DNA from 2 places in the Cobetia sp. Ld8 genome. Region 1 is predicted to be linked to the other one. Evidence: riboswitches for the same ligand, from Rfam matches in the RefSeq annotation. Region 1 holds a riboswitch; the other holds the start of a gene.
What was found. A riboswitch is a leader RNA that binds a small molecule or an ion and turns the genes downstream of it on or off. The one in region 1 is predicted to bind thiamine pyrophosphate.

Region 1 (12,148 bases):
GCTCAACCTCTTCAATGAGGTCTTCAAGACACCGAAGAAGTCCGTCAAGACCTGAGGCGTCAAGGCCTGAGCTGCAAGACCTGAGACGTCGAGACCTGAGCCGTCGTCACCGGTGCTGAAGGTGATCGACATGAAAAAGCCCGCCCGGGGAGTTTCCGGGCGGGCTTTTTCATGGGGGGAGTTCTAGAAGCTATTTCATGAGCCTGTTTCAAGGTCTCTGGCAGGAGGCCATGGCAAGGCGTTCAGCGATCGCTGAGCGCACGCTTCAATCCAGTTCCTTGAGCGACAGCACCTGGTGCGCCAGACGAATCATGTCGGGGTCGCCGGTGTGTTTGCTCGAGACGTCCGACAGCTTGATCACCGGCACCCACTCCTGACCTTCGGGGCGGGCTTCGGTCATCTTGATCACCATGTTCATCGGTTGCGGGCCGACATCATTGGTGAAGTTGGTGCCGATGCCGAATGACATGCCGATACGCCCGGCACAATAGCGCACGATGCGATCGACCTTGTCGGTGTCCAGGCCATCGGAGAACACGATGGTCTTGGTCTTGGGGTCGATCCCCAGTGACTCATAGTGGCGGATGGTGGTCTCGGCGAAGTCGATGGGGTCACCACTGTCGTGGCGCACGCCGTCAAACAGCTTGGCGAACTTCTTGTCGAAGCTCTTGAAGAAGGCCTGACTGGTGAAGGTGTCAGACAGGGCGATCCCCAGGTCGCCGCGATAGACCTTGACCCAGTTCTCCAGCGCCAGGATGTTGGCCATCTTGAAGCCGAAGCGCGCGGCATGAAACATGAACCACTCATGGGCGTGCGTGCCGATCGGCTTGATGCCATGGCGCTGCGCCATGTGCACGTTGCTGGTGCCGATGAAGCAGCCTCGGCCGTGGTCCTTGAGTCCCGCGACCACCTTGTCGTGCACATCGTAGGAGTGCCGACGACGAGTGCCGAATTCCGCCACGCGGATGCCTAGACGCTTGTAGTGCTCGATCTTGGCCAGGGTGCTGTCGCGCAGGGCCTGATCGCTGTCGCGTTGATCTCCGCCCAGTTGATACCAGAGCTCGCTGATCATCGCCATCAGCGGGACTTCCCACAGGATGGTGCGATACCAGTAGCCTTCGATCTGCACCTCCAGCTCATCACCGGTCTGGGTGATGGTGATTTCGGAGGGATCGAAGCGGAAGCCCGCCAGGAAGTCGCGGTAGGTCGGGTCCAGGAAGGGGCAGTGAAGCTCGAGGAAGGATTTCTCTTCCACGCTCAATGCCAGTTCGGCCATGTTGTCTACCGCGATGCGCAAGGCCTCGCCGAACCCCGGCGGGAACGAATGCTCGCCACGGTTGATGAAGGCGTAGCGAGCACGCGCATACGGAAACAGTTTCACCACGGCGTTCTGCATGGTGAACTTGTAGAAATCATTATCGAGAATCGAGTACAACATCGAGGCTCGCTCAGTATCAAGGCGGCTCGGGGGAACCGGAATCGCTGGCAGGGCAGGCGCTGCGAGAGGCAGGCATGCCCCGCTGGCACGGGGAAGCAATGTCGACGCATTATCCGTGCAGGCGCGCTGCACGTTCAAGCCGGAGTGCCCAGGCGCTGGTCAGGTGCTGAAGGCCATGATGCCGAACATGGTCAACATCATGCCGCCGAACATCAGCAGGCCGGCCAGCGACAGGGCGATCAGCAGGTAGCCGAGAATCAGTCCGGCCAGGGCCCAGCTGTCACCGGCTTCACCACTGCGGCGGATCTGGCTGCGCGCAATATGGCCACACACGACGCCGCCGAGTGCCGCAGGCGCGAGCAGGCAGCCGAGCACGCTCAGGGCAAAGGCGGCCACTGCCATGAGATTCGTGCTGGCATGGGTGTCCTGCGCGGGCGGGGTCGGCGCATAAGGCCCATGAGAGGGCCCTTGCGAGGACTCTTGAGCGCGCCCCTGGGTCTGTGAGCCGCTCGTGGACGTGTCGTCCGGCGGCGTGGGAGTCTCTGTCATGTGGGTCTCGTTGTCCTGCATCATGACGACACACTAGCATGTCCTGGGATGTGCGGCATGTCTGCACCAGCGGTGGGCATGGCAAGACTATGAGGAGAGTACGGTGACAGGGCAATGGCAGGCAGAGGATGAGGCGGCTCAGGCGGCGACAGGGTCGGCAACAGGCCAGCAGCAGGCTGCGAGCGCCGCAGATGCCGCACAGAAGCAGGGCTGGCGCCTGGAGGTGCTGGATTCCCTCGACGCCCTCACCGCCAGTGAATGGAATGCGCTGGCAGGCGATGACTATCCCTTCCTGCAGCATGCCTATCTGAGCGCGCTGGAAAGCTGTGGTGCGGCCAGCGCCGCCAGTGGTTGGCATCCTGCCCATCTGGTAGTGCGAGACGCCGACGGCCGCTTGCTGGCGGGGCTGCTGCGCTATCTCAAGCTGCACTCGCGTGGCGAATATGTGTTCGACCAGCAATGGGCGGAGGCCCTGGAGCAGGCCGGTGGGCGCTATTATCCCAAGCAGTTGACTGCCGTGCCGTTCACTCCCAGCGATGGCCCACGCCTTGTCACCTCGCCGCAGTTGACGTCGCCCGCAGCCCGACGTGCCTTGCTTGAGTGGTTGTGGCCTCATCTCAAGGCCGGCATTGCACCCGCGGCTGAGCCGGGTAGCGCGCTGCGTCGTTATGAGCACAGCGGGTTTCATCTGCTGTTTGCCTCGGCAGAGGAGCGGCAAGACTGGCAGGCGGCGATTCCGGAGCTGATTTCGCGTCCCGGGATGCAATATCACTGGCAGTCACGCGGCGAGCCGGACTTTGCCACCTGGCTTGAGAGTCTGCGCTCCAAACGGCGCAAGGAGATCCGCCGCGAGCGGCGCAAGGTTGCCGAGCAAGGCTTCACGCTGGCCAGGCTCGAGGGGGCGCAGATTGGCCCTGATGACATCGAGGCCTTCTACCGTTGCTACTGCATGACCTATCTCGAGCGCGGCCAGCGCCCTTATCTGCCGCTCGATTTCTTCCAGCAGCTCAGGCGCAGCATGCCCGAGCGGTTGCTGCTGGTGCAGGCGCGTGATGAGCAGGGCGCGCCGGTGGCGGCAGCCTTGTGTCTGATCGGCAGTGATTGCCTGTATGGTCGTTGGTGGGGCAGCGAAGTCCATGCCGACTGTCTGCACTTCGAGGTCTGCTATTACCAGGGGCTCGAATTCTGCCTGCAGCGAGGGCTCAAGCGCTTCGATCCCGGCACCCAGGGAGAGCACAAGATCAGCCGCGGTTTCGCGGCGTATGCCACCGGGTCGTTGCATTGGCTGATGCATCCCGGGCTTCAGGAGGCGGTGGCAGAGGCTGTCGAGGAGGAGGCGCGTTGGCTCAGCAAGGCGCGTCAGCAGGTGACGGCAATGCTGCCTTACCGGGAGGCCGCGCCCCAGCCAGCGCAGGAGTGATGACCCTCAGACTTCGTCACTGCAATACGCTATCCGCTGGCGGATTCTCCCGCGGAGTCAGAGGCAAGAAAGATTGCGAATAGGGCACTACACTGAGTTATATATGAATGCTCTAATCCAGAGGCGCCCATGCTGATCAAGGACTGCGATTCACGGGAATACGACCTGCTGGTGCTCGAGGTGCTGGCGCAGGATGCTGCGCTTGCCGCGCCCGAGCGCCACAAGGTGCTGGAGGCCCTGCGTGCGATACGTGCCCGTCAGGCGCGTCGCCGTGCGCTGGCAAGCCAGCTGGATGCCTTGTTGGGGACGCGGGATGATTGGGTGGTGCTGCATGATGTGCGGCTGGCGCAGGCAGAGGGAGTGATCGAGATCGATCACCTGCTGATCAACAGCCTCATGCAGGTCTGGGTGCTGGATGCCTCCTGTTTTGATCTGACGCTCTCGATCACCCCCTTCGGTGAGCTGTTGGCCCATGGCGGACGAGTCGCGCAGGGCGGCGAGACACCCTCAGGCGAAGATGGCGTCATGGCGCATGCCGTGACGCCGTGTCCCTTGCAGACGATCCCTGAGCGTAGCCGCGCCATCGTGCAATGGCTGGAGGCCTCCTCGTTGTTGCCTGTGCGCCTGGGGATGACCCTGCAGCCGCAATTGCGCTATCGCATCGTGGTGGCCGATGCGGCTCAGGTCAGTCGGCCGCCGGAAGACATCGTCGACAGTCGTGCGCTGCTGTCCTTCGCGCGCCTCAAGCGTCAGTGCCTGCAGGTGAGCGGCAAGACCGCTTACGTGACACGGCTGCGCAGTTTTACCCACCGCCTCGATCAGCGCCGCCTGCGCCAGCTGGGGCGCGCCATCGCGACCCAGCATGTGGCCCCCAATACGGATTGGGTGGCGGAGCTGGGCCTGGCCGCTAACGCGCGCGCGACGGAGGGCGACGCTGCCACTCAGGTATCCCCGCTGGCCTATCTATGGCAACCGCCGCTATCGCCTGAAGAACTGGCGCGGGCTTCAGGCGATAGCGCTGCCATGGCGGCAGAGTCTGATGACATGGAGGGGGCGTCGGATGACACGACGCTGGCGGTCCAGCGTGGCGTGACATCTACTGCTGCCCTGAAACGGCAGTGCGGTTTTGGGGGCCGAGGGCTGCAGGGCGCGCATTGGCAACCCGAGCACCAGGCTCCGGATCAGGATGGCCGAGAAGGCCCCGCTAGCCCGCAGGCGGCAGGCGAGCAGCAGGGGGCTGCGGCCGACAATCAGCAGGGCGCGTCTTCCGCCCAGTCGCAGGATGAGGAAGGCTTGCCGCGCTGCCAGGGCTGTCGGCGGTGGCTTTCCACCCAGAGTGTCGACTTCTGTCGTCAGGCAGATCAGGCACGCGCGCTGGCCGGGCGCCTGCTCTGCAAACGCTGTCGCGACGCCTCATGCCAGTGAGACAGCAGCACGGCGCTCTCCTCAAGTTCAGCCTTTCAGCTTCAGGCTTCTGTTCCAGCCCTCTGTCCTAGCCCTCTATCCTCCCAGCCCTATGGCCCAGCACTTTGGCTCAGCACTTAGGCCCAGTCTGGCGTTCCAAGGCGTGGTGAAGGGCGTGTCGGGAGCCCAGGGCGTCAATTTTCTTTTCGACTTCTGATTGTTTTTCTCCAGTGCAATCAAGCAACTACATCAACCAGGGCGTACAGATCAGTCGTTGCGATGTTTTTGATGTTGCAGTGCAACAAAGACTGTCTTATGCTGCGTTGCAGCGAGGATGGAACCTGGTCGATAGCACTATCTGACCGCGACGGCTTGATAGTGACGGCTTGATAATGATGGCTCGGTCACTACGGTGCACCAGCCCGGTTCAGTCCTGATAACCGAACGGAGCAACGCTCCGGTTCATTTCAGCGTGATGCCAATACCCTGGAGGGTGCCTACATGTTCAATGCCAACTTCGAGAAGTCCGCTCAGCAGTTCGACGATATGTTCCTGTCTCCGCTGCGTGCGTTCAGCGCCCTGAGCATCGATTACAGCGAGAAGCTGATCGGCGCACAGATGGAACTGACCAAGTCCTATGCTGATGCTTCCCTGACCCAGGCGCGTTCCATGCTCGAGATCAAGGACAGCGAAGGTCTGAAGAACTTCGTCAAGGAGCAGCAGGAAACCGTGAAGACTCTGGGCGAGAAGCTGCAGAACGACACCCAGAAAGTGGTCGAGCTGAACCAGGAATACGCCAAGAAAGGTCAGGAACTGGCAGAAAGCAACGCCAAGTCCGCCTCCGAGGCCATGCAGAAAGTCGCCAAGTAAGCGACTGCTGCCGACGCTCCCAGGCGAGCGTCCCCAACGCCCATCCGGTCTTCCGGGTGGGCGTTCGCGTGTCCGGGGTACTGAATCTGATTACTCGTTGCTGGAGAGGGAAACGTTGGCATCATCCCCTTGAGCGTTAAGGCAATGATGCCGGTGTACGGGTAATGTCGCAGGGAGTGCGCCGGCGCTGTCCGTCGGCGTTATCAGTCTCGTCATGAGGCAGCGCTATCAGGTCATGTCACCGCAAGTGACGGTCAGGGATGATCGAGCAAGGCTCCCCGGCGGCGTATGCCGGGAGGCATCAACACAAGGAGTGTGTGATGAATTCTGTCAGTGCGGCATTGGCAGCGTTAATGGATGCGGTCTCGGGCTTGAGTGGGCAATTCGGTGAGGGTGTCGCCTCGCATCTGACGACGACAGCAGGGCTTCAGCGCGAGCATGTCGAGACCCGCTATCAAGGGCAGGTGATCGATTTCGATACCCTGCATTGGCGTGTTCTCAATGACTCGGTGTGTGCCAGAAAGCGCCAGAATGCCATGGCCCATACCCGTTGCAGTCAGGCGGCCAGCGAGATGTTTGCCTCGACGTGCCGGGAAATGACCAGCAATCCTCCGACTCTTCCTTCGCAGCGTTACAACAGTACGCGGCGCATGGCATGCAATGCCGCAGTCAGTTACCGGCCCAGTGTCGGCAACATCCAGTGGGCGGAAACATCTGCTGCCGATGACTTGGCCGAGGCGGAATGCAACGCTGCCACGGCGGCACTGCTCGGCAGCAATGATCTCGATGCCATCCAGTATCAGCGCCGGGTCTGTGCAGGACGCTAGCGGCGAGCGCTGCCTTGGGCCACAATGACCTGCCACGCCGCCGGTGATTGCCGACGGCATTTATTCGATCAGTGACAGGTGATAGACATGGCACAGGCCACAGCGCGTCATATTCTCGTTTCCAGCGAAGAACAGTGTGCAGCTCTCAAGACCGAAATCGAGAACGGCCGCGATTTCGCTGATGCCGCTCGCGAGCACTCCTCCTGCCCGTCCGGCCGCAGTGGCGGCGACCTGGGCGCCTTCGGCCCGGGCATGATGGTCAAGGAATTCGACGAAGTCGTGTTCAGCGCCCCGATCAACACGGTTCAGGGCCCGGTGAAGACCCAGTTCGGTTATCACCTGCTGGAAGTCACCAGCCGCACGTGAGCCTTCTGTCACGCTCATGAGATGTCATGAGCCCCTGGCAGGATGTGACGAAAACGCCCCGACCATCACTGGTCGGGGCGTTTTTTGTGGCTTAGAAAGTCAGCTTTCCTGTGCGTCAGGCGCTTGCCTAGACCTCCTGATAGAGCTGGCTGCCTTCACGCTTGAACTTGTCGGCCTGCTCCTGCATGCCGGCCATCACGCTGTCGGCATCGCCGGTCAGGCCATGCTCATTGGCGTAATCACGCACTTCCTGGGTGATCTTCATCGAGCAGAACTTCGGCCCGCACATGGAGCAGAAGTGGGCGACCTTGGCCGAGTCCTTGGGCAGCGTCTCGTCGTGGAAGCTGCGCGCGGTGTCCGGGTCCAGGCCCAGATTGAACTGGTCTTCCCAGCGGAACTCGAAGCGCGCCTTGGAGAGCGCATTGTCACGGCGTTGCGCGCCCGGGTGGCCCTTGGCCAGATCGGCGGCATGCGCGGCGATCTTGTAGGTGATGATGCCGGTCTTGACGTCGTTCTTGTTGGGCAGGCCCAGGTGCTCCTTGGGGGTCACGTAGCAGAGCATGGCGCAGCCGAACCAGCCGATCATCGCGGCGCCGATGCCGGAGGTGATGTGGTCGTAGCCCGGGGCGATGTCGGTGGTCAGCGGGCCGAGGGTGTAGAAGGGCGCCTCGTCACACTCGCTGAGCTGCTTGTCCATGTTTTCCTTGATCAGGTGCATCGGCACGTGACCCGGGCCTTCGATCATGACCTGGACATCGTGCTGCCAGGCGATCTTCGTCAGCTCGCCGAGCGTCTCGAGCTCACCGAACTGGGCGGCGTCATTGGCATCGGCCACCGAGCCCGGGCGCAGGCCATCGCCCAGTGACAGGCTGATGTCGTAGGCCTTGCAGATCTCGCAGATGTCCTCGAAGTGGCGATAGAGGAAGCTTTCCTCGTGATGCGCCAGACACCACTTGGCCATGATGGAGCCGCCGCGCGAGACGATGCCGGTCACGCGGCTGGCGGTCAGCGGCACATAGCGCAGCAGGACGCCGGCGTGGATGGTGAAGTAGTCGACGCCTTGCTCGGCCTGCTCGATCAGCGTGTCGCGGAAGATCTCCCAGTCGAGGTTCTCGGCCACGCCATCGACCTTCTCCAGCGCCTGATAGATCGGCACCGTGCCGATGGGCACGGGAGAATTGCGCAGAATCCATTCACGGGTCTCGTGGATGTTGGCGCCGGTCGAGAGGTCCATCACGGTGTCGGAACCCCAGCGGATCGCCCAGGTCATCTTGTCGACCTCTTCCTCGATGGAGGAGGTGACCGCCGAGTTGCCCAGGTTGCCGTTGACCTTCACCAGGAAGTTGCGGCCGATGATCATCGGCTCGCTTTCCGGGTGATTGATGTTGGCGGGAATGATGGCGCGGCCGCGTGCGACTTCCTCACGCACGAATTCGGCGGTGATCTCGTCGGGCAGGTTGGCGCCGAAGCTGTGGCCTGGGTGCTGATGGCCCAGAATGCTCTCGACGGATTCGCTGCCCTGATATTCCTCACGCAGCGCGATACGTCGCTGATTCTCGCGAATCGCGATGTATTCCATCTCCGGGGTGATGATGCCCTGGCGCGCATAGTGCAGCTGGGTGACATTCTTGCCCGGCAGGGCACGACGCGGGCGATGGTCCAGCTCGAAGCGCAGGGACGACAGGCGTAGGTCGGCCTGGCGCACGCGGCCATATTCACTGCTCAGCTGAGTGAGCTGTTCGGTATCACCGCGTTCCTCGATCCACTTCTCGCGCAGCGGCGCCAGACCCCGGCGGATGTCGATCTCGACCGCCGGATCGGTGTAGGGGCCGGAGGTATCGTAGACGACGATCGGCGGGTTCTCTTCCAGACCGCTGGAGGTCTGGGTCGGCGAGCAGCCGATCTCGCGCATGGGCACGCGGATGTCCGGTCGGGAGCCTTCGATATAGATCTTGCGCGAGCCGCTCAGCGGCGCGATGGCGGCGGCGTCGACCTGTGCTTCGCTGGCGAGGTGGCGGCTGCCATCCTTGCGACCGGCACGCGCGCGTGCCTTGGGGGCAGCCTCAGGCTGCGAGGCGAGCGGTGACTCGGCGGCGTTGGTGGCTTGCGGGTCTTGTGTCGTCGGGGCAGTGCTCATGCAGGTCTCCTCAAAGGGCGACGTCACGGCTGACGTCATCATGGGAAGACCGTGCGCAGGGAGAGGATGGTCGTCGCCGACTCCTTGCCAGCAGGTGGCCCGGGAGCGAGGCGGCCGCGCGCAGCGGCTGGCCATCAGCTTGATTCCTACGCCGGTCCTAACCGGTTCAGGTTCCACGGGACCCCTTGCTGGCAAGCTCGCGCGTCAGGGCGGCGAAGCATGCATGCAGGATCTCAGCCGGTTCCACCGGCACCCCGTCAAGCGTGTTCAGATTTCAATGCGAGGGTGTTGCCCGAAGCGTCAGGCTTGCCCCGGGGAGCATTCTCGCATCCAGGCTCTGTTGGCCTGTCAGTCGTGCCATCCATGGGGATGGCGTCATCCCGAGCGGCTCATGGCGAGCGCCGGGACGTCAGTCTGTCATGACTCAAGCGCGATCGAGGCCCATCTGCCAGAAGTCGATCTCGAGTCGCGTGGCGTCCCGGAAGACATCGACCAGTTCACCCAATCGACGCTCCGAGACTTCCGAGAGTCGCGCATCCAGCCATTCACGCTCGGCTTCGACGGCTTCCTTGAAGTCATCGCTTGAGTACATCGCGATCCAGTCCGCGTACGGGTTGTTCTCGATCTCGGTGGTGTCCTGATCGAGCAGCCACTCGGCGATCTCACCGTAGCCGATCAGGCAGGGCGCGAGCGCCACGTGCAGATCGAGCAGGTCGCCGCGCTGGCCGCAATCGAGCACGTAACGGGTATAGGCCAGGGTGGCGCGGGATTCCGGCAGCTCGCTCAGGTCATCCTCGCTGATGCCCCACTCGCTGCAGTAGCCGATATGCAGATCGAGCTCGGTATTGAGGATGGTGTCCAGACTGGCGGTGGCCTGACGCAGCTCCGCGAGGGTGCGGCTCTTGTAGGCGGCCAGCGCCCAGGCGCGCGCGAAGTGGATCAGGAACAGGTAGTCCTGCTGCAGGTAATGGCGGAAGGACTCCTCCGGCAGACGACCTTCGCCCAGCTGGCGAACGAAGTCGTGCTCGAGATAGTCACGCCATTCCTCGGCGCAGGCACTGGTCAGGTCGTTGAAACTAGGCATGACGCATCCCTCGGTGAGCGTGCTGACGACCCGTGATGGGGCGACAGGTCTCTGGCGCAAGCGTGGCCAGTACCGGAACAGGAGCAGGGGAAAGCGGGGGAGGTGCCGACAGTCACCGTGAGAAAGTGGTGACGATATCGAGTGGCATCGCTTCGCGCTTGATCCCTACGCCGGTACTAGCCGGATCAGGTTCGGCGGGATCGTCATTCACGCAAGGACATTGCCTGCGCATGACATCTCAGCCGGTCTTACCGGCACCCCGTCAAGCTGTGACATGTGAGTCACGATGCAGCGAGTGTAACAGCCCTGAGGCGTAGAAGAAGGGCAGTGTGAGCAAAAATGCATACGACTTTGGGAGGCATGCCGAACGTGTGAAGAGCCTCAAGCGGGTTTGTAGAAAGCCGTGAGCGGGTTCATGGAAAGTCTCAAGCGGCAAGGCCGGCCATGAGCGCCGGCAGGTGGCGCGACAGTCGCTCCAGGTCACGCGGCTCATCGACATCCCAGCTGGTCGGCAGGCAAGCGGCCGTTCTCCCCGCCCGTGCCAGCAGCGTCAGGGTGTCCCGGCAGACATGGGCATGACTCCAGTGGGGCAGCAGGAAGGCTTGCTGGCAGGGCGCCTTGAGGCCGATCAAGCCATAGCCGCCATCGTCGGTGGGCTGCAGCACCGCGTCGTGAGTGCGCAGTCTGTGGGCTGCCTCGCGCAGCCGCTGGCTATCCAGCGCCGGTAGGTCGGAGCCCATCAGCAACACCGGCCCCTCGGGAAGATGTCGGGCCATGGCCCGAGACATTCGCTCACCGAGTTCCCCCTGCGGCTGCGCCTCGAAGGTGAGGTCGGCAGAGGCATCGACAACGTTTCGCAGCCGGGCTTCCAGCGCTACCCGCAGAGCCGCCTGTTCAGGTGCCTGGCTCGACGGCTCGGCAGAGGCCGTCAGCATCACCACGACCTTGCCGAGGCGCGCGGCGCAGGCGTGGTCAACGATATGGCTCAGCATCCGCGCATAGAGTCGAGCTGCGCCCTCGGGGCCGAGTGCGGGGATCAGGCGTGTCTTGCAGTGGCCGGCGATGGGCAGGCGACCGAAGATGATGAGAGTCGGGCGCACCTCTGACGCGGCATCAGCTGTGGGCAAGGTAGGCAACGCCGTATCACGCATGGGGCATGCCGCGCTGCTCACAGGCCTGCGCCGCGGCGCGATAGCCGTAAAGGCGTGCCAGGCGTGCAGGGGAGACGCCACACCAGGCCGCCAGCCGCAGTCCCCACATCTTGACGATGGTGCGCCAGACGCCGTGGGTCTCCCAGCGTCGACCGCTGGTGGTAACGCGCGCAGTCAGGTTCATTGGCGGGGTCAGATGCTTGAGCTGGGCACTCAGCCAGATATCTTCCATCAGTGGCATGTCGGCAAAGCCGCCGATGGCCTCGAAGGTCGAGCGCTGCACGAACTGGGTCTGGTCGCCCGTGCTGATGCTGGTCAGCCGCGAGCGCAGATTCATCATGGCAGCGATCATCGGTAACCACGGCGACTCGCCCTTGATGCTGACATCGAAGCGGCCCCAGTCGCTGCGGCGATGCGTCGTGACGGCCTCCTTGAGCAATGCCAGCGCATTGTCGGGCAAGTCGGTATCGGCATGCAGAAACAGCAGCCATTCTCCGCGTGCACGCGCGGCTCCGGCATTCATCTGGCGTGCCCGGCCCGGCTCACTGTTCAGCACGGCATCACACAGCGGTCGGGCCAGTGAGGGGGTGCCATCCGTCGAGCCACCATCCACCACGATCACTTCACAGTCACCCCCCGCGCGCAGGCGACTCAAGGCAATCAGGGTTTGCACGATGCCGGCTGCCTCGTCATTCACCGGCATCACGATGCTCAGCCAGGGAGCGCGCGTCAGGTGCGTGCATGTGCTCGACAGGGAGTCCCGGCTGGCGGACGTCCGTGATGCTGGGGGTGGCTGCTGGTTCATGGCGGCAGGCTCCGACGATGGCGTATTCGTTGGATCATACGCAGGAGTTCGTAGGCTGGATGCACGGGCGAGAGACGCTCTCTCAACGCGTCATCGT
Region 2 (12,148 bases), on a different contig from region 1:
GAAGAACAGCCCCAGCAGCAGCCCCTTGAAGGGCTCGATGTTGGCTTCCAGCTCGTGACGGTAGACGGTATCGGCCAGCAGCACCCCGGCCAGGAAGGCGCCCAGGGCCATGGACAGCCCCACCCATTCCATCAGCAGCGCCGTGCTGATCACCACGAACAAGGCCGCGGCGGTGAAGATCTCGTGGATCTCGCTGCGCGCGACCATCTTGAGCAGGCGCGGCACGACAAGGCGCCCGACGATGATGACCGCCGCGATCATGCCGATGCCCTTGGCGATGCCGATCCAGTTGGTGCCGGTGGAGGCATCGAAGTTGTCAGCGAACAGCGGCATCAGGGCCAGCAGCGGGATCACCGCCAGGTCCTGGAACAGCAGGATGGCGAAGGTCGACTGGCCGTGCGGCGTCGCCAGCTGCTGATTCTCGCTCAATACCTGCAGCGCAAAGGCGGTAGAGGACAGCGCCAGAATCAGGCCCAGCAACACGGCGGTGGGCAATTCCAGCCCCAGCCACAGGCCGACAGGGGTGAGCAGGGCGCCGCACAGCAGCATCTGGGCGCTGCCCAGGCCCGCAAGCTTGAGGCGCATGTTCCACAGACGCTTGGGTTCCAGTTCCAGTCCGATCATGAACAGCAGCATGACGACCCCGAATTCGGCGAAGTGCAGCACTTCGCCAGGCTCCGAGATGAAGCCGATCAACGACGGACCCAGCAGTACCCCGATGGCCAGATAGCCCAGGATGGAGCCGAGGCCCAGACGCTGGAAAAGTGGCACGGCAACCACCGCGCACCCCAGCAGCACGGCGCCTTCCATCAACATGTTCATGTGCGTGTCCTTGTGCATACACGGGCGGAGAAGGCAGCGATTGTCGCTGCCCCCTCCTTTTGTCGCAAGCGGCAAGGTGCGCAAGACGCGACCTTGCGCACAGCGTTGTGGTGCGAGTGAGTGTCGTGACCAAGGGTGGGAGGCGGTGACGCAGGCACAAAAAAGCCCCCGCCAATGGCGAGGGCTTCAGCAGTGATGCAGCTGATGGCGGCGATCAGGCCTGCGGCATCAGAGCTTCGTCCTGCACGTACTGGTTGAACTCGGTGAAGCCACCGATGTGGGTCTGATCGATGAAGATCTGCGGCACGGTCTCGACCGGCTTGCCGATGGTCTTTTCCATGTCGGCCTTGCTGATGCCTTCTGCATGGATGTCGATGTAGCGGAAGTCGAAATCATCGCGCTTGGCGGTGAGCTCTTCCGCGAGGTCCTTGGCGCGGACACAGAAAGGGCAACCCGGACGACCGAAAATGACTGCAAGCATGAGACTCTCCTAAGGTTCGTGACTCTCGTTCAGCCCGTACTGGGTGGGCCGAGAAAATGGCGCCGGCACTGCCGGTGAGTAATGGATGACCGCCATTGTGCTTGAGCCTGCCCGGGTTTGCCAATTGAGCCGTACTACCAAAGTCATTGTGGCAATCAATCACTGCCGTGCTGTGGACTAGCCCATCAGCAGCAGATTGGCGCCAAAGCCACCGACGATCAACAGCGTGAACAGGATCAGCGCGAGCAGGAAAGGCTTCATGCCCAGTGAGCGCAGACGATCGATGCGAGTCTCGACGCCCAGGCCCGCCATGGCCATGGTCAGTGCCACGCTGCCGAGAGTAGAGAGGCTTGAGTGCACTGCCGCCGGGATCGCGCCGGTGCTGTTGATGCCGGCCATGGCGATGAAGCCCAGCGCGAACCACGGAATCGTCATGCTGCCGCCGGTTTCGCGGTCATCACCTTCGGTGCGGGCACGCATGGCCCACAGTTTCGGCAACAGCAGCAGGAAGGGTACCAGCATCATCACGCGCATCAACTTGACGATCAGCGCATTGGCCAGGGCATCCGGGCCGACCGCTTCACCGGCGGCCACGACCTGAGCGACCTCGTGGATGGTGGAGCCGATATAGATGCCGAACAGGCCTTCATGCATGCCGCTCAGCGGGTAGAGCAGCGGGTAGACCAGCATCGCCAGCGAGCCGAACAGTACCACCGTGGCGACGGCCATGGCGGTGGCCGCCGGGCGTGCCTTGATCATCGATTCGGTCGCCAGTACCGCCGCAGCGCCACAGATGGCGGAACCGGCACTGGTCAGCAGTGCGGTGTCGCGGTCCAGTCCCAGCCAGCGCGTGCCGATGAAGTAGCCGCTGCTCAGCACCGCGGTGATCACCAGCACATCGAGGAAGACGACGCTCCAGCCCAGGCCGAGAATCTGCTGCAGGGTGATGGAGAGGCCGAACAGGATGATGCCGAGACGCAGCAGCTTCTTGGTCGCGATATGCAGCCCCGGGGAGAGCGCTGCGGCGTGCCGACTGGTGATCGGCAGGTTGCCGACCACGATACCGCACAGCAGGGCGAAGACCAGCGGGCTGATGCCGGTGGAGGCCAGCGCCGGAATGGAATGCAGTGCCAGTCCCACCAGGGTCAGGCCGCCACACAGGGCAAGGCCCGGCAACATGCGGCGCAAGCGCTCGGCAGTGGCGGGGGGAGTCAGGGTCTGTGCGTCCATGAGCATTCTCCTTGAGGAAGGTGGCCTATCCCGTGCGGAACGTGGCCTGTCTTGTTATGGGTCGTGCGCTGGCGTGTGGTGCACGGTGTCATCGGCAAGGGCGCTTGAGCCTGCGTCGCTTGCTTAGTGTCTCTGGTTTGATGATTAGTCTATTCGGGAATATTATTCGGCAGTTAGTCGATTATTCTTTTATTACATACCGGAAAAACCGATATGCAGATCCACATCACGCTGCGCCAGTTGCAAGTGTTCGTGGCGGTGACCCGCCATGGCTCCGTCAGTGCCGCGGCGCGCGAGATCGGCCTGTCGCAATCGGCGGCGAGTCAGGGGCTGTCCGAGCTTGAGCGTCATCTCGAGGTGCAGCTGTTCGAGCGCCTCGGCCGCCGCCTGGCCCTGAACGCCAATGGCCGCCGCCTGTTGGCGCGCGCCGAGCAATTGCTGGAGCAGACCCACGCGCTGGAGCTGGAGGCGCGTGAGCCCGGCGTGGTGGATGGCAACCTGCGTGGCGAGCTGGAAATCGCCGCCAGCGCCACCATCGGCACCTGGTTGTTGCCGGGGCTGGCGGGGGCCTTCATGCGCGAACATCCGGGCACCGAGCTCAATCTGCGCCTGCGCAATACCCATCAGGTGGTGGAGGCGGTGCTCAACTATGACGCCGAGCTCGGCCTGATCGAGGGTGACTGCCATGCGCCGCGCCTGATGAGCCAGACCTGGCGCGAGGATGAGCTGGTGGTGGTGGCGCCGCCGAGCCATCCGCTGGCCGTGCGTGGCGTGGCGCTCAGCGATGAGGACCTTGCCGCGGCCGACTGGATTCTGCGCGAGGGGGGCTCGGGCACGCGGGCGGTCTTCGAGCGTGCACTGCACGGGCGGATCGAGCGCCTCAAGGTGCGCATGGAGCTGGGCCAGCACGAGGCCATCAAGCAGGCCGTGTTCGCCGGGCTGGGGCTGGGGTGTCTGTCGCACCTGTCGGTGGCGGCCGAGATCGCGCGTGGCGAGCTGGTGGTGCTGGCCACGCCCCAGCTCAACCTGAAGCGGCGCTTCTCGATGCTGTGGCACCCGGAGCGTTACCGCAGCCCGCTGTGGCAGGCGGTCAAGGTCTATCTGGAAGCCAGCCCGCGCTGAGGCGTCGAGGACGGAGCCGCCGCGCGCTTGATAGTTTGCTAACATAGGCGCTCCCCGCGAGCCGGCTGCCGCCGAGCCACGCCACTGAGCCACGCCACTGAGCCTGAGCTACCGCGCCTGAGCTACTGCGCCTGAGCCACGGGGAGCGTAACGGTCTGTCTAGCGTCCATGGAGATGATGATGAGCACAACGGTCGAGCTTTATTACCACGAGAGCGATGCTCGTGATGGCGCCGAGGAACAGACAACGAGCCAGCAGGACGCGATGCCGCTGGTCATTCTTCACGGCCTGTTCGGCAGTGCCGACAACTGGCGTTCGCATATCAAGTCATGGTCGCGGACGCGCCGCGTGATCGCGGTGGATCTGCGCAACCACGGCCGCAGCCCGCACGTGGCCGGCATGAGCTACCCCGAGCAGGCCGCGGATGTCATCGCGCTGCTCGACCGCCTCGCCATCGAGCGCTGTGACCTGCTGGGCCACTCGATGGGCGGCAAGGTCGCCATGCAGGTCGCGCTCGAGGCGCCCGAGCGTCTGCGCAGCCTGCTGGTCGCCGATATCGCGCCGGTTGCCTATGGCCACGGGCATGACGATATCTTTGCCGCCTTCGAGGCGGTGCGTGACGCGCGCCCGGCCTCACGCAAGGAGGCCGACACGGTGATGGCGCAGCATGTCGATACCCCGGCCATCCGCCAGTTCCTCGCCACCAATCTGGTGCGTCTCGACGATGGCGCCATGGGCTGGCGCGTCGGGCTGGACCATATCGCGGCGGGCTACCCGCAGATCGTCGAGGCGCCGCACGGCCAGGGGCCGGTCGAGCTGCCGGCATTGCTGCTGTGGGGCTCGCGTTCCAACTACGTGCAGGCCGAGGGCCTGGCGACGATGCGCGAGCACTTCCCTGCGCTGGAAGACGACTCGCTGGAGGCCGGCCATTGGCTGCACGCCGAGCGTGCCAGCGAGTTCCAGCAGGCGGTGGTGACGTTTCTTGATCGCGTCGCACGCGCTTGAGTACGCCGAGCCGTCACTCCGAAAATCGTCAGCCTGCCGCGAGCGAGCGGGTCATCCCGCCCGTGACCACCCACGAGCGCCTGGTGGTGGCGCTGGTCACCCTGCTGCAGTTCGCCGTCATCATGGGCTTCACCATGGTGATGGCGCTGGGCCCCGACTTTGCCACCTCGCTGGGCATTCCGCTGGATCACCTCGGCTATATCGTCGGCAGTTATCCGCTGGCTGCCGCGGTGGGTACCCTGCTGTGGACGCGACACGCCGATCGCTTCGATCGCCGCTGGGCAGTGCTGGGCTTCCTGTTCGGCGCGGCGCTCTGTCACCTGATCGCCAGCTTCGCCACCGACTTCGAGACCCTGCTGGCGGCGCGCATGCTGGGCGGACTGTTCGGTGGTCCGGCGGCGGCGACGGCGCTGGCCATCGTGATCGACGTGGTGCCGGGGGTACGCCGGGGGCGTGCCATGGGCCTGGTGATGGGCGCCTTCTCGGTGGCCTCGGTGCTGGGGCTGCCGTTTGCGCTGTGGCTGTCGCAGGGCTTCGGCTGGCAGGCGCCATTTCGCGCCGTGGCGCTGTTGGCGCTGCTGGTGTGCGGGCTGCTGGCCTGGATACTGCCGCCGATCCGCGGCCATCTCGATAACCCCGAGACACGTCAGCGCAGCCGCAAGGGCACCACGATCCTGAACATCCTGGCCCAGCCCGATCATCGCCTGGGGCTGGCGCTGATCGCCACGGCGATGTTCAGCAACTTCCTGGTGATTCCCAACCTGGCAAGCTATCTGCTGTTCAATCTGGGCCTGCCGCGCGAGGATCTCGGTGGGCTCTACATGATCGGTGGCGGGCTGTCGCTGGTCGGCATGCAGCTGACGGGACGGTTGTGTGATCGCTATGGCTGTGTCTGGCCGGGCACCATCACCTGCCTGATGACGGCGCTGGTCGGCTGGGCCTTCCTGCTGCATTCGCCGGGACCGTCGCTGATCTGGATCGGTTTTGGCGCCTACATGCTGTTCTCGTCGGCGCGGCGTGTGACCCAGAATACGCTCAACAGCTTCATTCCCGCCGACCACGAGCGGGCAGCCTTCACCAGCACCCAGAGTGCCGTGCAGCATCTGAGTTCTGCCGCCGGCAGCTATGTGGGCGCCGGACTGCTGGTCAGCACGCCGAGCGGCGCGCTGGAAGGCATGCCGCTGCTGGTCGCGGTGCTGATGATCGCGCTGGTGATTCAGCCGCTGCAGATCCTGTGGCTGTCGCGTCGCCTGGCACGCCGCTAGCGCTTGTCAAATAGGCACAAGACGGCGAGAGTGAGCCGGTCCTGAACCCAAAACGCCCTGTCGGAATCTCCGACAGGGCGTTTTGCATGGAAGACGCGCAAGCGCTCAGCGTTTCAAGAGCTCTGGGCGCTCAACGTATCAGGGCGCGTTGACGTCGACGGCCAGGTGGCTCAGTGACTGGCGCTTCTTGATCATGCCGCGCTCGAACAGGAAGTCCTCGAAGTCACGGTAGCGGCCGGCATCCAGCGCGGCAGGACGCAGCGCGAAGCGCGGCAGGGTGGCGTACCAGGCTTCCTTGTTGAGCTCGGTATCCAGTGCCGGGTCGGAGTCGCGGAACATCTCCCAGCCCTGGTCCGGGTGGTTGATGATCCAGGCGGTGGCTTCGCCGACGGCGGCGAGGAAGCCGGCATACTGGGCCTGCTTGCGCTCGTAGCTGTCGCTGTTGGCGACGAAGATCAGCTCGTCATAGGTCGGCACGCCTTCTTCCTCGATGTAGAAGGCGCGGCCCTTGACGCCTTCCTGGGCCATCTGGGCCAGCTCGAAGTTGCGGAAGGCGCCGGTGACGGCATCGACCTTGCGCGTCAGCAGTGACGGCGTCAGCGAGAAGTTGACGTTGGTCAGCGTGATGTCATCCAGCGTCAGGCCGCTGTGCTGCAGCATGGTGGAGAGCAGCACTTCCTCGACGCCGCCCACCGAGTAGCCGACCCGCTTGCCCTTGAGGTCGGCGATCGACTGGATGTCGCTGTCGGCGCGCACCACCACCACATTCAGCGGCGTGGCGACCAGGGTGCCGATACGTACCAGCGGCAGGCCCTGATCGATCTGCAGGTGCAGTTGCGGCTGATAGCTGATGGCGATGTCGACGCGCTCGGCGGCGGCCAGCTTGGGCGGCACGCTCGGGTCGGCGGGGGCGATCAGCTCGACATCAAGGCCGTGCTTCTTGAACAGACCCAGCTCCTGCGCCAGCACCAGCGGGGCGTGACCGGGGTTGGTGTACCAGTCGAGCATGACCTTGAACTGCGTCAATGGCTGCTCAGCGGTGGCAGCGCCCTTGGAGTTGTCCTCGGCGACGTCCTTCGAGTCAGCATCAGCGCTCTGTTCGTCGCTGGCAGCTGTCGGGGCATCCGCGGCCGGTTCAGCACCGTTCTTGGCCTGCTCGGCGGCGCCGGCGGTCGCTTCGACGGCTTCCTGGCTTGCCACCGGCGCCGAGGCGGCCGAGTCACCGTTCACTCCGACCTCGGCCTGCTGAGCGACGATTTCCGGCGCTGACTGGGTGCTGGTGGCGGGTTCTGCCTCGGCGGCGTGGGCCGACATGGCGGTGGCTGGCAGGCTGCTCAGGCACAGCGTGGTCAGCAGGGTGGCGAAGGCGGTGGACAGCAGCGAGGCACGTGGTGAACGTGTCGGCTGTGCTTTGCGCCGTGGCGCCGATGACGAAAGAGACATGGCGGAGTTCCTTGTGATCACAGGGTAGTGGTGCTGCCGTTCGTGGGCGGCAGTCGTCAGGCTCATGCAATTTGTGTCGAGCGTGGTTGCGTCTTTCGGTTACGCGATCTTGCGGTCTTGCGGTAGTTACTCGAAGCCCCGGCGTGTCAGCTCAGACGTGTCAGCCGGTCGCGGTGCCAGGGCATCAGGGCGCGCAGCAGCGCGTCCAGAGAGAAATAGAGCAGCAGGGAGAAGGCGACCAGCACCAGCAGGGCGGCGAACATCAGGTCGATTTCCATGCGCGCGTTGGCGTTGAGCATCAGATAGCCCAGCCCCTGACTGGCACCGGCCCATTCCCCGATGACGGCGCCGATGGGGGCGGCGGTCGCGGCCATGCGTATGCCGGAGGCCAGTGCCGGCAGCGCGGCGGGCAGCTGGATATGGATCAGTCGGCGCCACGGGCTGGCACCCAGGGTATGGGCAAGATCCAGCCAGCCCTGTCGGGTCTGGCGCAGGCCGTCGTAGCCGGTGGAGGCGACCGGGAAATAGATGATCAGTGTCGCCATCACCACCTTGGACAGCATGTCATAGCCGAGCCACAGCACCAGCAGCGGCGCGATCGCGAACAGCGGTATCACCTGGCTGATCAGCAGCAGCGGCAGCAGCGTGCGGCGCAGGCGGGGAATGAAGGCCAGCGCCAGCGCGGTGGCAAGGCCGAGCAGAATGCCCAGCACCAGCCCGGCCAGTATCTCGCTGATGGTGACGCCAGCGTGATGGGCCAGCAGCGGCGCCTTCTGGATCAGCACCTCGAGCACGGCCTGCGGCGTGGGCAGAATGTAGGGCGGTACGGCGGTAACGGCAATGATCAGCTGCCAAAGCCCCAGCAGGAGCAGCGCGCTGATGACGAGGTGACGCATGGCGTGCAGACGTTTCATGCGGCCTCCTCGCTATCGCGCAGGCGGGCGATCAGTTGCGCCTGCGCCGGTGGCAGGGCCGGGTCATCCAGCGGCACCGGGCGTGCGGCGCCAAGCCCCGGCAGGCGTTCCAGCTCGGCGCCGTGGCCCGGGAGGCTCGAGGGGCGCAGCACCAGCAGTTGATCGGCGAGGCGCAATGCCTCCAGCGGGTCATGGGTCACCATCAGGACGGTGCGGCCCTTGAGCAGGCGGCTGGCCAGATCATGCAGCTCCAGACGGGTGATGGCATCCACCGCCGAGAACGGCTCGTCCATCATCACGACCGGCGCCTGCTGGTAGAGCGTGCGGGCGAGGGCGACGCGCTGGCGCTGACCGCCGGAGAGGGCGTCCGGCCAGGCCTGCTCACGGCCCTCAAGCCCGACCGCGGCCAGAAGCTCATGGGCAAGCTTGCGATTGCGCGGCCGCCGGCGCAGGTCATCGCCCAGCCACAGGTTGTCGATGACGCGCCGCCACGGCAGCAGCAGGTCCTGCTGCGCCATCCAGGCGACGCGGTCGGTCAGCGGCTGACCGTCATCGGTGGCGAGGTCGAGCTGGTGGAGGTCTGACATCTCCAGGCCGGCCAGCAGGCGCAGCAGCGAACTTTTGCCGCAGCCGGAGCGCCCCAGCAGTGCCGTCCAGCTACCGGCTTCCAGACGCGCGGAGATATCGCGGAACAGCGTGTGGCCGGTGTAATCGATTCGTGCGTTGTTGAGGGTGAGTCCCAGCGACACAGGCAATTCCGTGGTCAGGCGGCGTGCCGGCAGGAGGAAGCAGGTGACGCGCCGTGCAGGGCACGCGTCGGGGATTCCCTCCGCCGGTATCAACCGGATCAGGTTCCAGGGGTTGTCGCGCGACGTATCGCTGCGGCTCTCAGCCCATCCTCGGGCACCCCCATCCAGGCCGACAGTGTAACGTCACTGTCTTGCCGGTGTCTTGTCCGACGCGGGTCGGGGGGCGGGTCAGGTGGGCAGGGCAGAGGTGGCGTGCGAAACGGACTATGCCGATGTGCCACGCCTTGGGTATGCTGAGGATTACTGTAACAAGACGTGTAGCCCAAGGAGATCATCATGCCCGACACACCGGATCTCTCGACCTGTTCCAGTTATCCCGTTCCCCCGCAGCGGCCGAGCACGGCTGAGGCCGTGGGCGAGCCGCGTCCCGTGCCCAGGGGCTGGCCCGAGGAGTCACTGACCCGCCGGCTCTCGACCTATCTGGGTCAACCGCTCGAGCCGCTGGCGCTCGCCTGGCCGGATAGCGCCAACTGGCTATGGCGCCAGCGTGGCGGCACGCCCGGCCTCATCAAGCTGGCGCGCACCGGGCCAGACCATGACCCCTTCTGGCGCGCCATGCGCGGGGTCTTCGGCGCCGATCGCTGGGCGACGCCGGAGGGGCTGACGCGACTGGCGGGCGCCTTGCCCGCGCGCCTGCCGATTCCGCCACTGCCCCTGACCTTTCTCGGGCGTCTCGATGGCGCGCCCATCTGGCACCTGCCGTGGTCCAGCGGGCAGCCGAGTGATCTCAGCATCACCTTCTGTGAGCTGCTGGGCGACCAGCTCGGTCGCCTGCATCAGGATACGGTGTCGGGCTTCGGTCAGCCGCTGGCGCAGCCGATGCCGCTGTTGCACTGGAATACCCGCGTCACGCGCTTTCTCGCCCATCACCCACGTCGTGCGGAGCTTGGCACGCTGCTCAAGCGCACCTTCCCGGCGCCGACTCGCGCGGTGTGGTGTCTGCCGGACATGCGCGCCGATCAATATCTATGCGCCGCCACCGGCTGGGTATGGAGCGATTGGGAGGCGCTGGTGTGGGCGCCGATCGAGTTCGACTGGGCGCTGGTGGAGTTGCTGCTGGAAACGCCGGAGCAGCGTCAGGCCTTCATGAAGGGCTATTCGCGCCATGGGCGCATGATCGATCTCGATGGCCAGCGTGAGCTGTGTCGTGCGCTGTTGTGGGCGATGGAGGCCTTCGGTCCGCGGTCCTATGCTGAGCTTGCGGCAGCCCCTGCCTGGGTCTCGCCGCGCAGCCTGGCGTGAAATCCGCGTGCTGCACGCTGCAAGTACATGAAAGGTGTGAAATTTCTCTGCAGCCCCATCGCTGACATGGAATACTGTGGGTGAGTCGTCATGGACGTCACTCGAGATCTGATGTAGGGCTTGGCGGGGGAGCACTCGTGGTAGAGAACCTGAATTATTATTTCTTGCTGGCAGGCACGCTGATCGCCTTGAGCGTGTTGGCCAGCCGCGTCTCGGCGCGTCTTGGCATGCCGCTGCTACTGCTGTTCCTCGGCCTTGGCATGCTGGCGGGTGAAGATGGCGTACTGGGCATCCAGTTCGACGACGCCTCATCCGCTTACATGATCGGTAACCTGGCGCTGGCGCTCATCCTGCTCGATGGCGGCCTGCGCACGCGGCTGTCCACGTTTCGTGCCGGCCTGAAACCGGCACTGGTGCTGGCCACCGTCGGGGTCTTCATGACCAGCGGCCTGGTGGGCCTTCTGGCCATGTGGCTGTTTGATCTCACCCTGATCGAAGGCCTGCTGGTCGGGGCCATCGTCGGCTCCACCGATGCCGCGGCGGTCTTCTCGCTGCTGGGCGGTCAGGGCGTTCACCTCAATGAGCGTGTCGGTGCGACGCTGGAAATCGAGTCCGGCACCAACGACCCGATGGCGATCTTCCTGACCATCACGCTGGCCGAGATCCTGACCGGTCAGCTCTCCGGTGTCGCGTCGGGCATCATGAGCTTCCTGCTGCAGTTCGGTGTCGGCGCCGCCATGGGCATCGCCGGCGGCTGGCTGATCGCCCGTCTGATGCGCTATCTGGACCTCGCGCCCGGCCTCTATTCGCTGCTGGCACTGGCGCTGGGCCTGAGCCTGTTCGCCACCACCAACGAGATGGGCGGCAGCGGTTTCCTCGCCATCTATCTGTGCGGCCTGATGATCGGCAATCACCCCGGCCGGCATCTGGAGCACATCCTGCCGGTGCATGATGGTCTGGCGCATCTCTCGCAGATCGTGCTGTTCCTGATGCTGGGCCTGCTGGTTTCGCCCTCGACCATGCTGCAGTTCGCGCTGCCGGCCGCCATCCTCAGCGTGGCGCTGATTCTGGTGGTGCGCCCGCTGGCGGTCATCCTGTGTCTCAAGCCGTTCTTCCGCTTCCGCTGGCGCGAGCTGTGGTTCATAAGCTGGGTCGGGCTGCGAGGGGCGGTGCCGATCGTGCTGGCGATCTTCCCGGTGATCACCGGGGTCGAGAATGCCGGTCTCTACTTCAATGTCGCCTTCTTCGTGGTCATCATCTCGCTGCTGGTGCAGGGCTCGTCGCTGGCGCCGATGGCGCGCAAGCTGAGGGTGGTGGTGCCACCGGGCGCACAGCCCAGTCGCCGCAACCTGCTCGGCATCATGCCGGTCAATGACTACGAGATGCTGGTCTATCGCGTCGACAACACGGCGCTGGAAGGCGTGGCGCTGCGCATGCTGCGCTTCCCGTCGGGGGCCAAGGTCGGGGCGCTGTTCCGCAACAAGGTGTTGATCCACCCCAAGGGCAGCACCTGCCTGCATCAGCAGGATGTGCTGTGCGTGGTGGGGCGCTCGTGTGATGTGCCGAGCCTCAATCGCATGTTCAATGGCGAGAGTCTGCAGCACGAGCAACGCGCCTTCTTCGGGACCTTCACGCTGGAAGGCGATGCCAACATGCAGGATATCGCCGATGTCTACGGCTTGACGCTCTCCCAGGGCGAGCACCACCTGACCATCGCCGAATTCATCACCCGGCGAGTCGGCGGGGTGCCGGTGGTCGGCGACGATGTCGACTGGCATGGCATCCACTGGGTGGTGAACGAGGTGGAAGGCAATC

Region 2: it holds a riboswitch for thiamine pyrophosphate, as region 1 does, so the genes downstream of both, ACJJV2_RS11145 (ABC transporter ATP-binding protein) here and thiC (phosphomethylpyrimidine synthase ThiC) in region 1, are expected to answer to the same signal.

Annotation. Positions count from the first base shown of each region.
Region 1 is NZ_JBISHF010000006.1:487,569-499,716, forward strand. Features, by position in the region: gene ACJJV2_RS03765 (dienelactone hydrolase family protein) at 1-55, shown strand, start outside; gene pncB (nicotinate phosphoribosyltransferase) at 266-1,438, opposite strand; gene ACJJV2_RS03775 (DUF4190 domain-containing protein) at 1,598-1,987, opposite strand; gene ACJJV2_RS03780 (GNAT family N-acetyltransferase) at 2,091-3,407, shown strand; gene ACJJV2_RS03785 (nuclease-related domain-containing protein) at 3,537-4,832, shown strand; gene ACJJV2_RS03790 (phasin family protein) at 5,313-5,681, shown strand; gene ACJJV2_RS03795 (hypothetical protein) at 6,002-6,508, shown strand; gene ACJJV2_RS03800 (peptidylprolyl isomerase) at 6,596-6,874, shown strand; gene thiC (phosphomethylpyrimidine synthase ThiC) at 7,002-9,011, opposite strand; TPP riboswitch at 9,138-9,278, opposite strand; gene tenA (thiaminase II) at 9,436-10,095, opposite strand; TPP riboswitch at 10,241-10,367, opposite strand; gene ACJJV2_RS03815 (TIGR04282 family arsenosugar biosynthesis glycosyltransferase) at 10,521-11,222, opposite strand; gene ACJJV2_RS03820 (TIGR04283 family arsenosugar biosynthesis glycosyltransferase) at 11,239-11,949, opposite strand.
Region 2 is NZ_JBISHF010000008.1:43,932-56,079, reverse strand. Features, by position in the region: gene ACJJV2_RS11185 (monovalent cation:proton antiporter-2 (CPA2) family protein) at 1-822, opposite strand, end outside; gene ACJJV2_RS11180 (GrxA family glutaredoxin) at 1,037-1,303, opposite strand; gene ACJJV2_RS11175 (YeiH family protein) at 1,481-2,533, opposite strand; gene ACJJV2_RS11170 (LysR substrate-binding domain-containing protein) at 2,747-3,655, shown strand; gene ACJJV2_RS11165 (alpha/beta fold hydrolase) at 3,836-4,660, shown strand; gene ACJJV2_RS11160 (MFS transporter) at 4,657-5,925, shown strand; gene ACJJV2_RS11155 (ABC transporter substrate-binding protein) at 6,064-7,368, opposite strand; gene ACJJV2_RS11150 (ABC transporter permease) at 7,515-8,282, opposite strand; gene ACJJV2_RS11145 (ABC transporter ATP-binding protein) at 8,279-9,031, opposite strand; TPP riboswitch at 9,090-9,203, opposite strand; gene ACJJV2_RS11140 (hypothetical protein) at 9,368-10,333, shown strand; gene ACJJV2_RS11135 (potassium/proton antiporter) at 10,471-12,148, shown strand, end outside.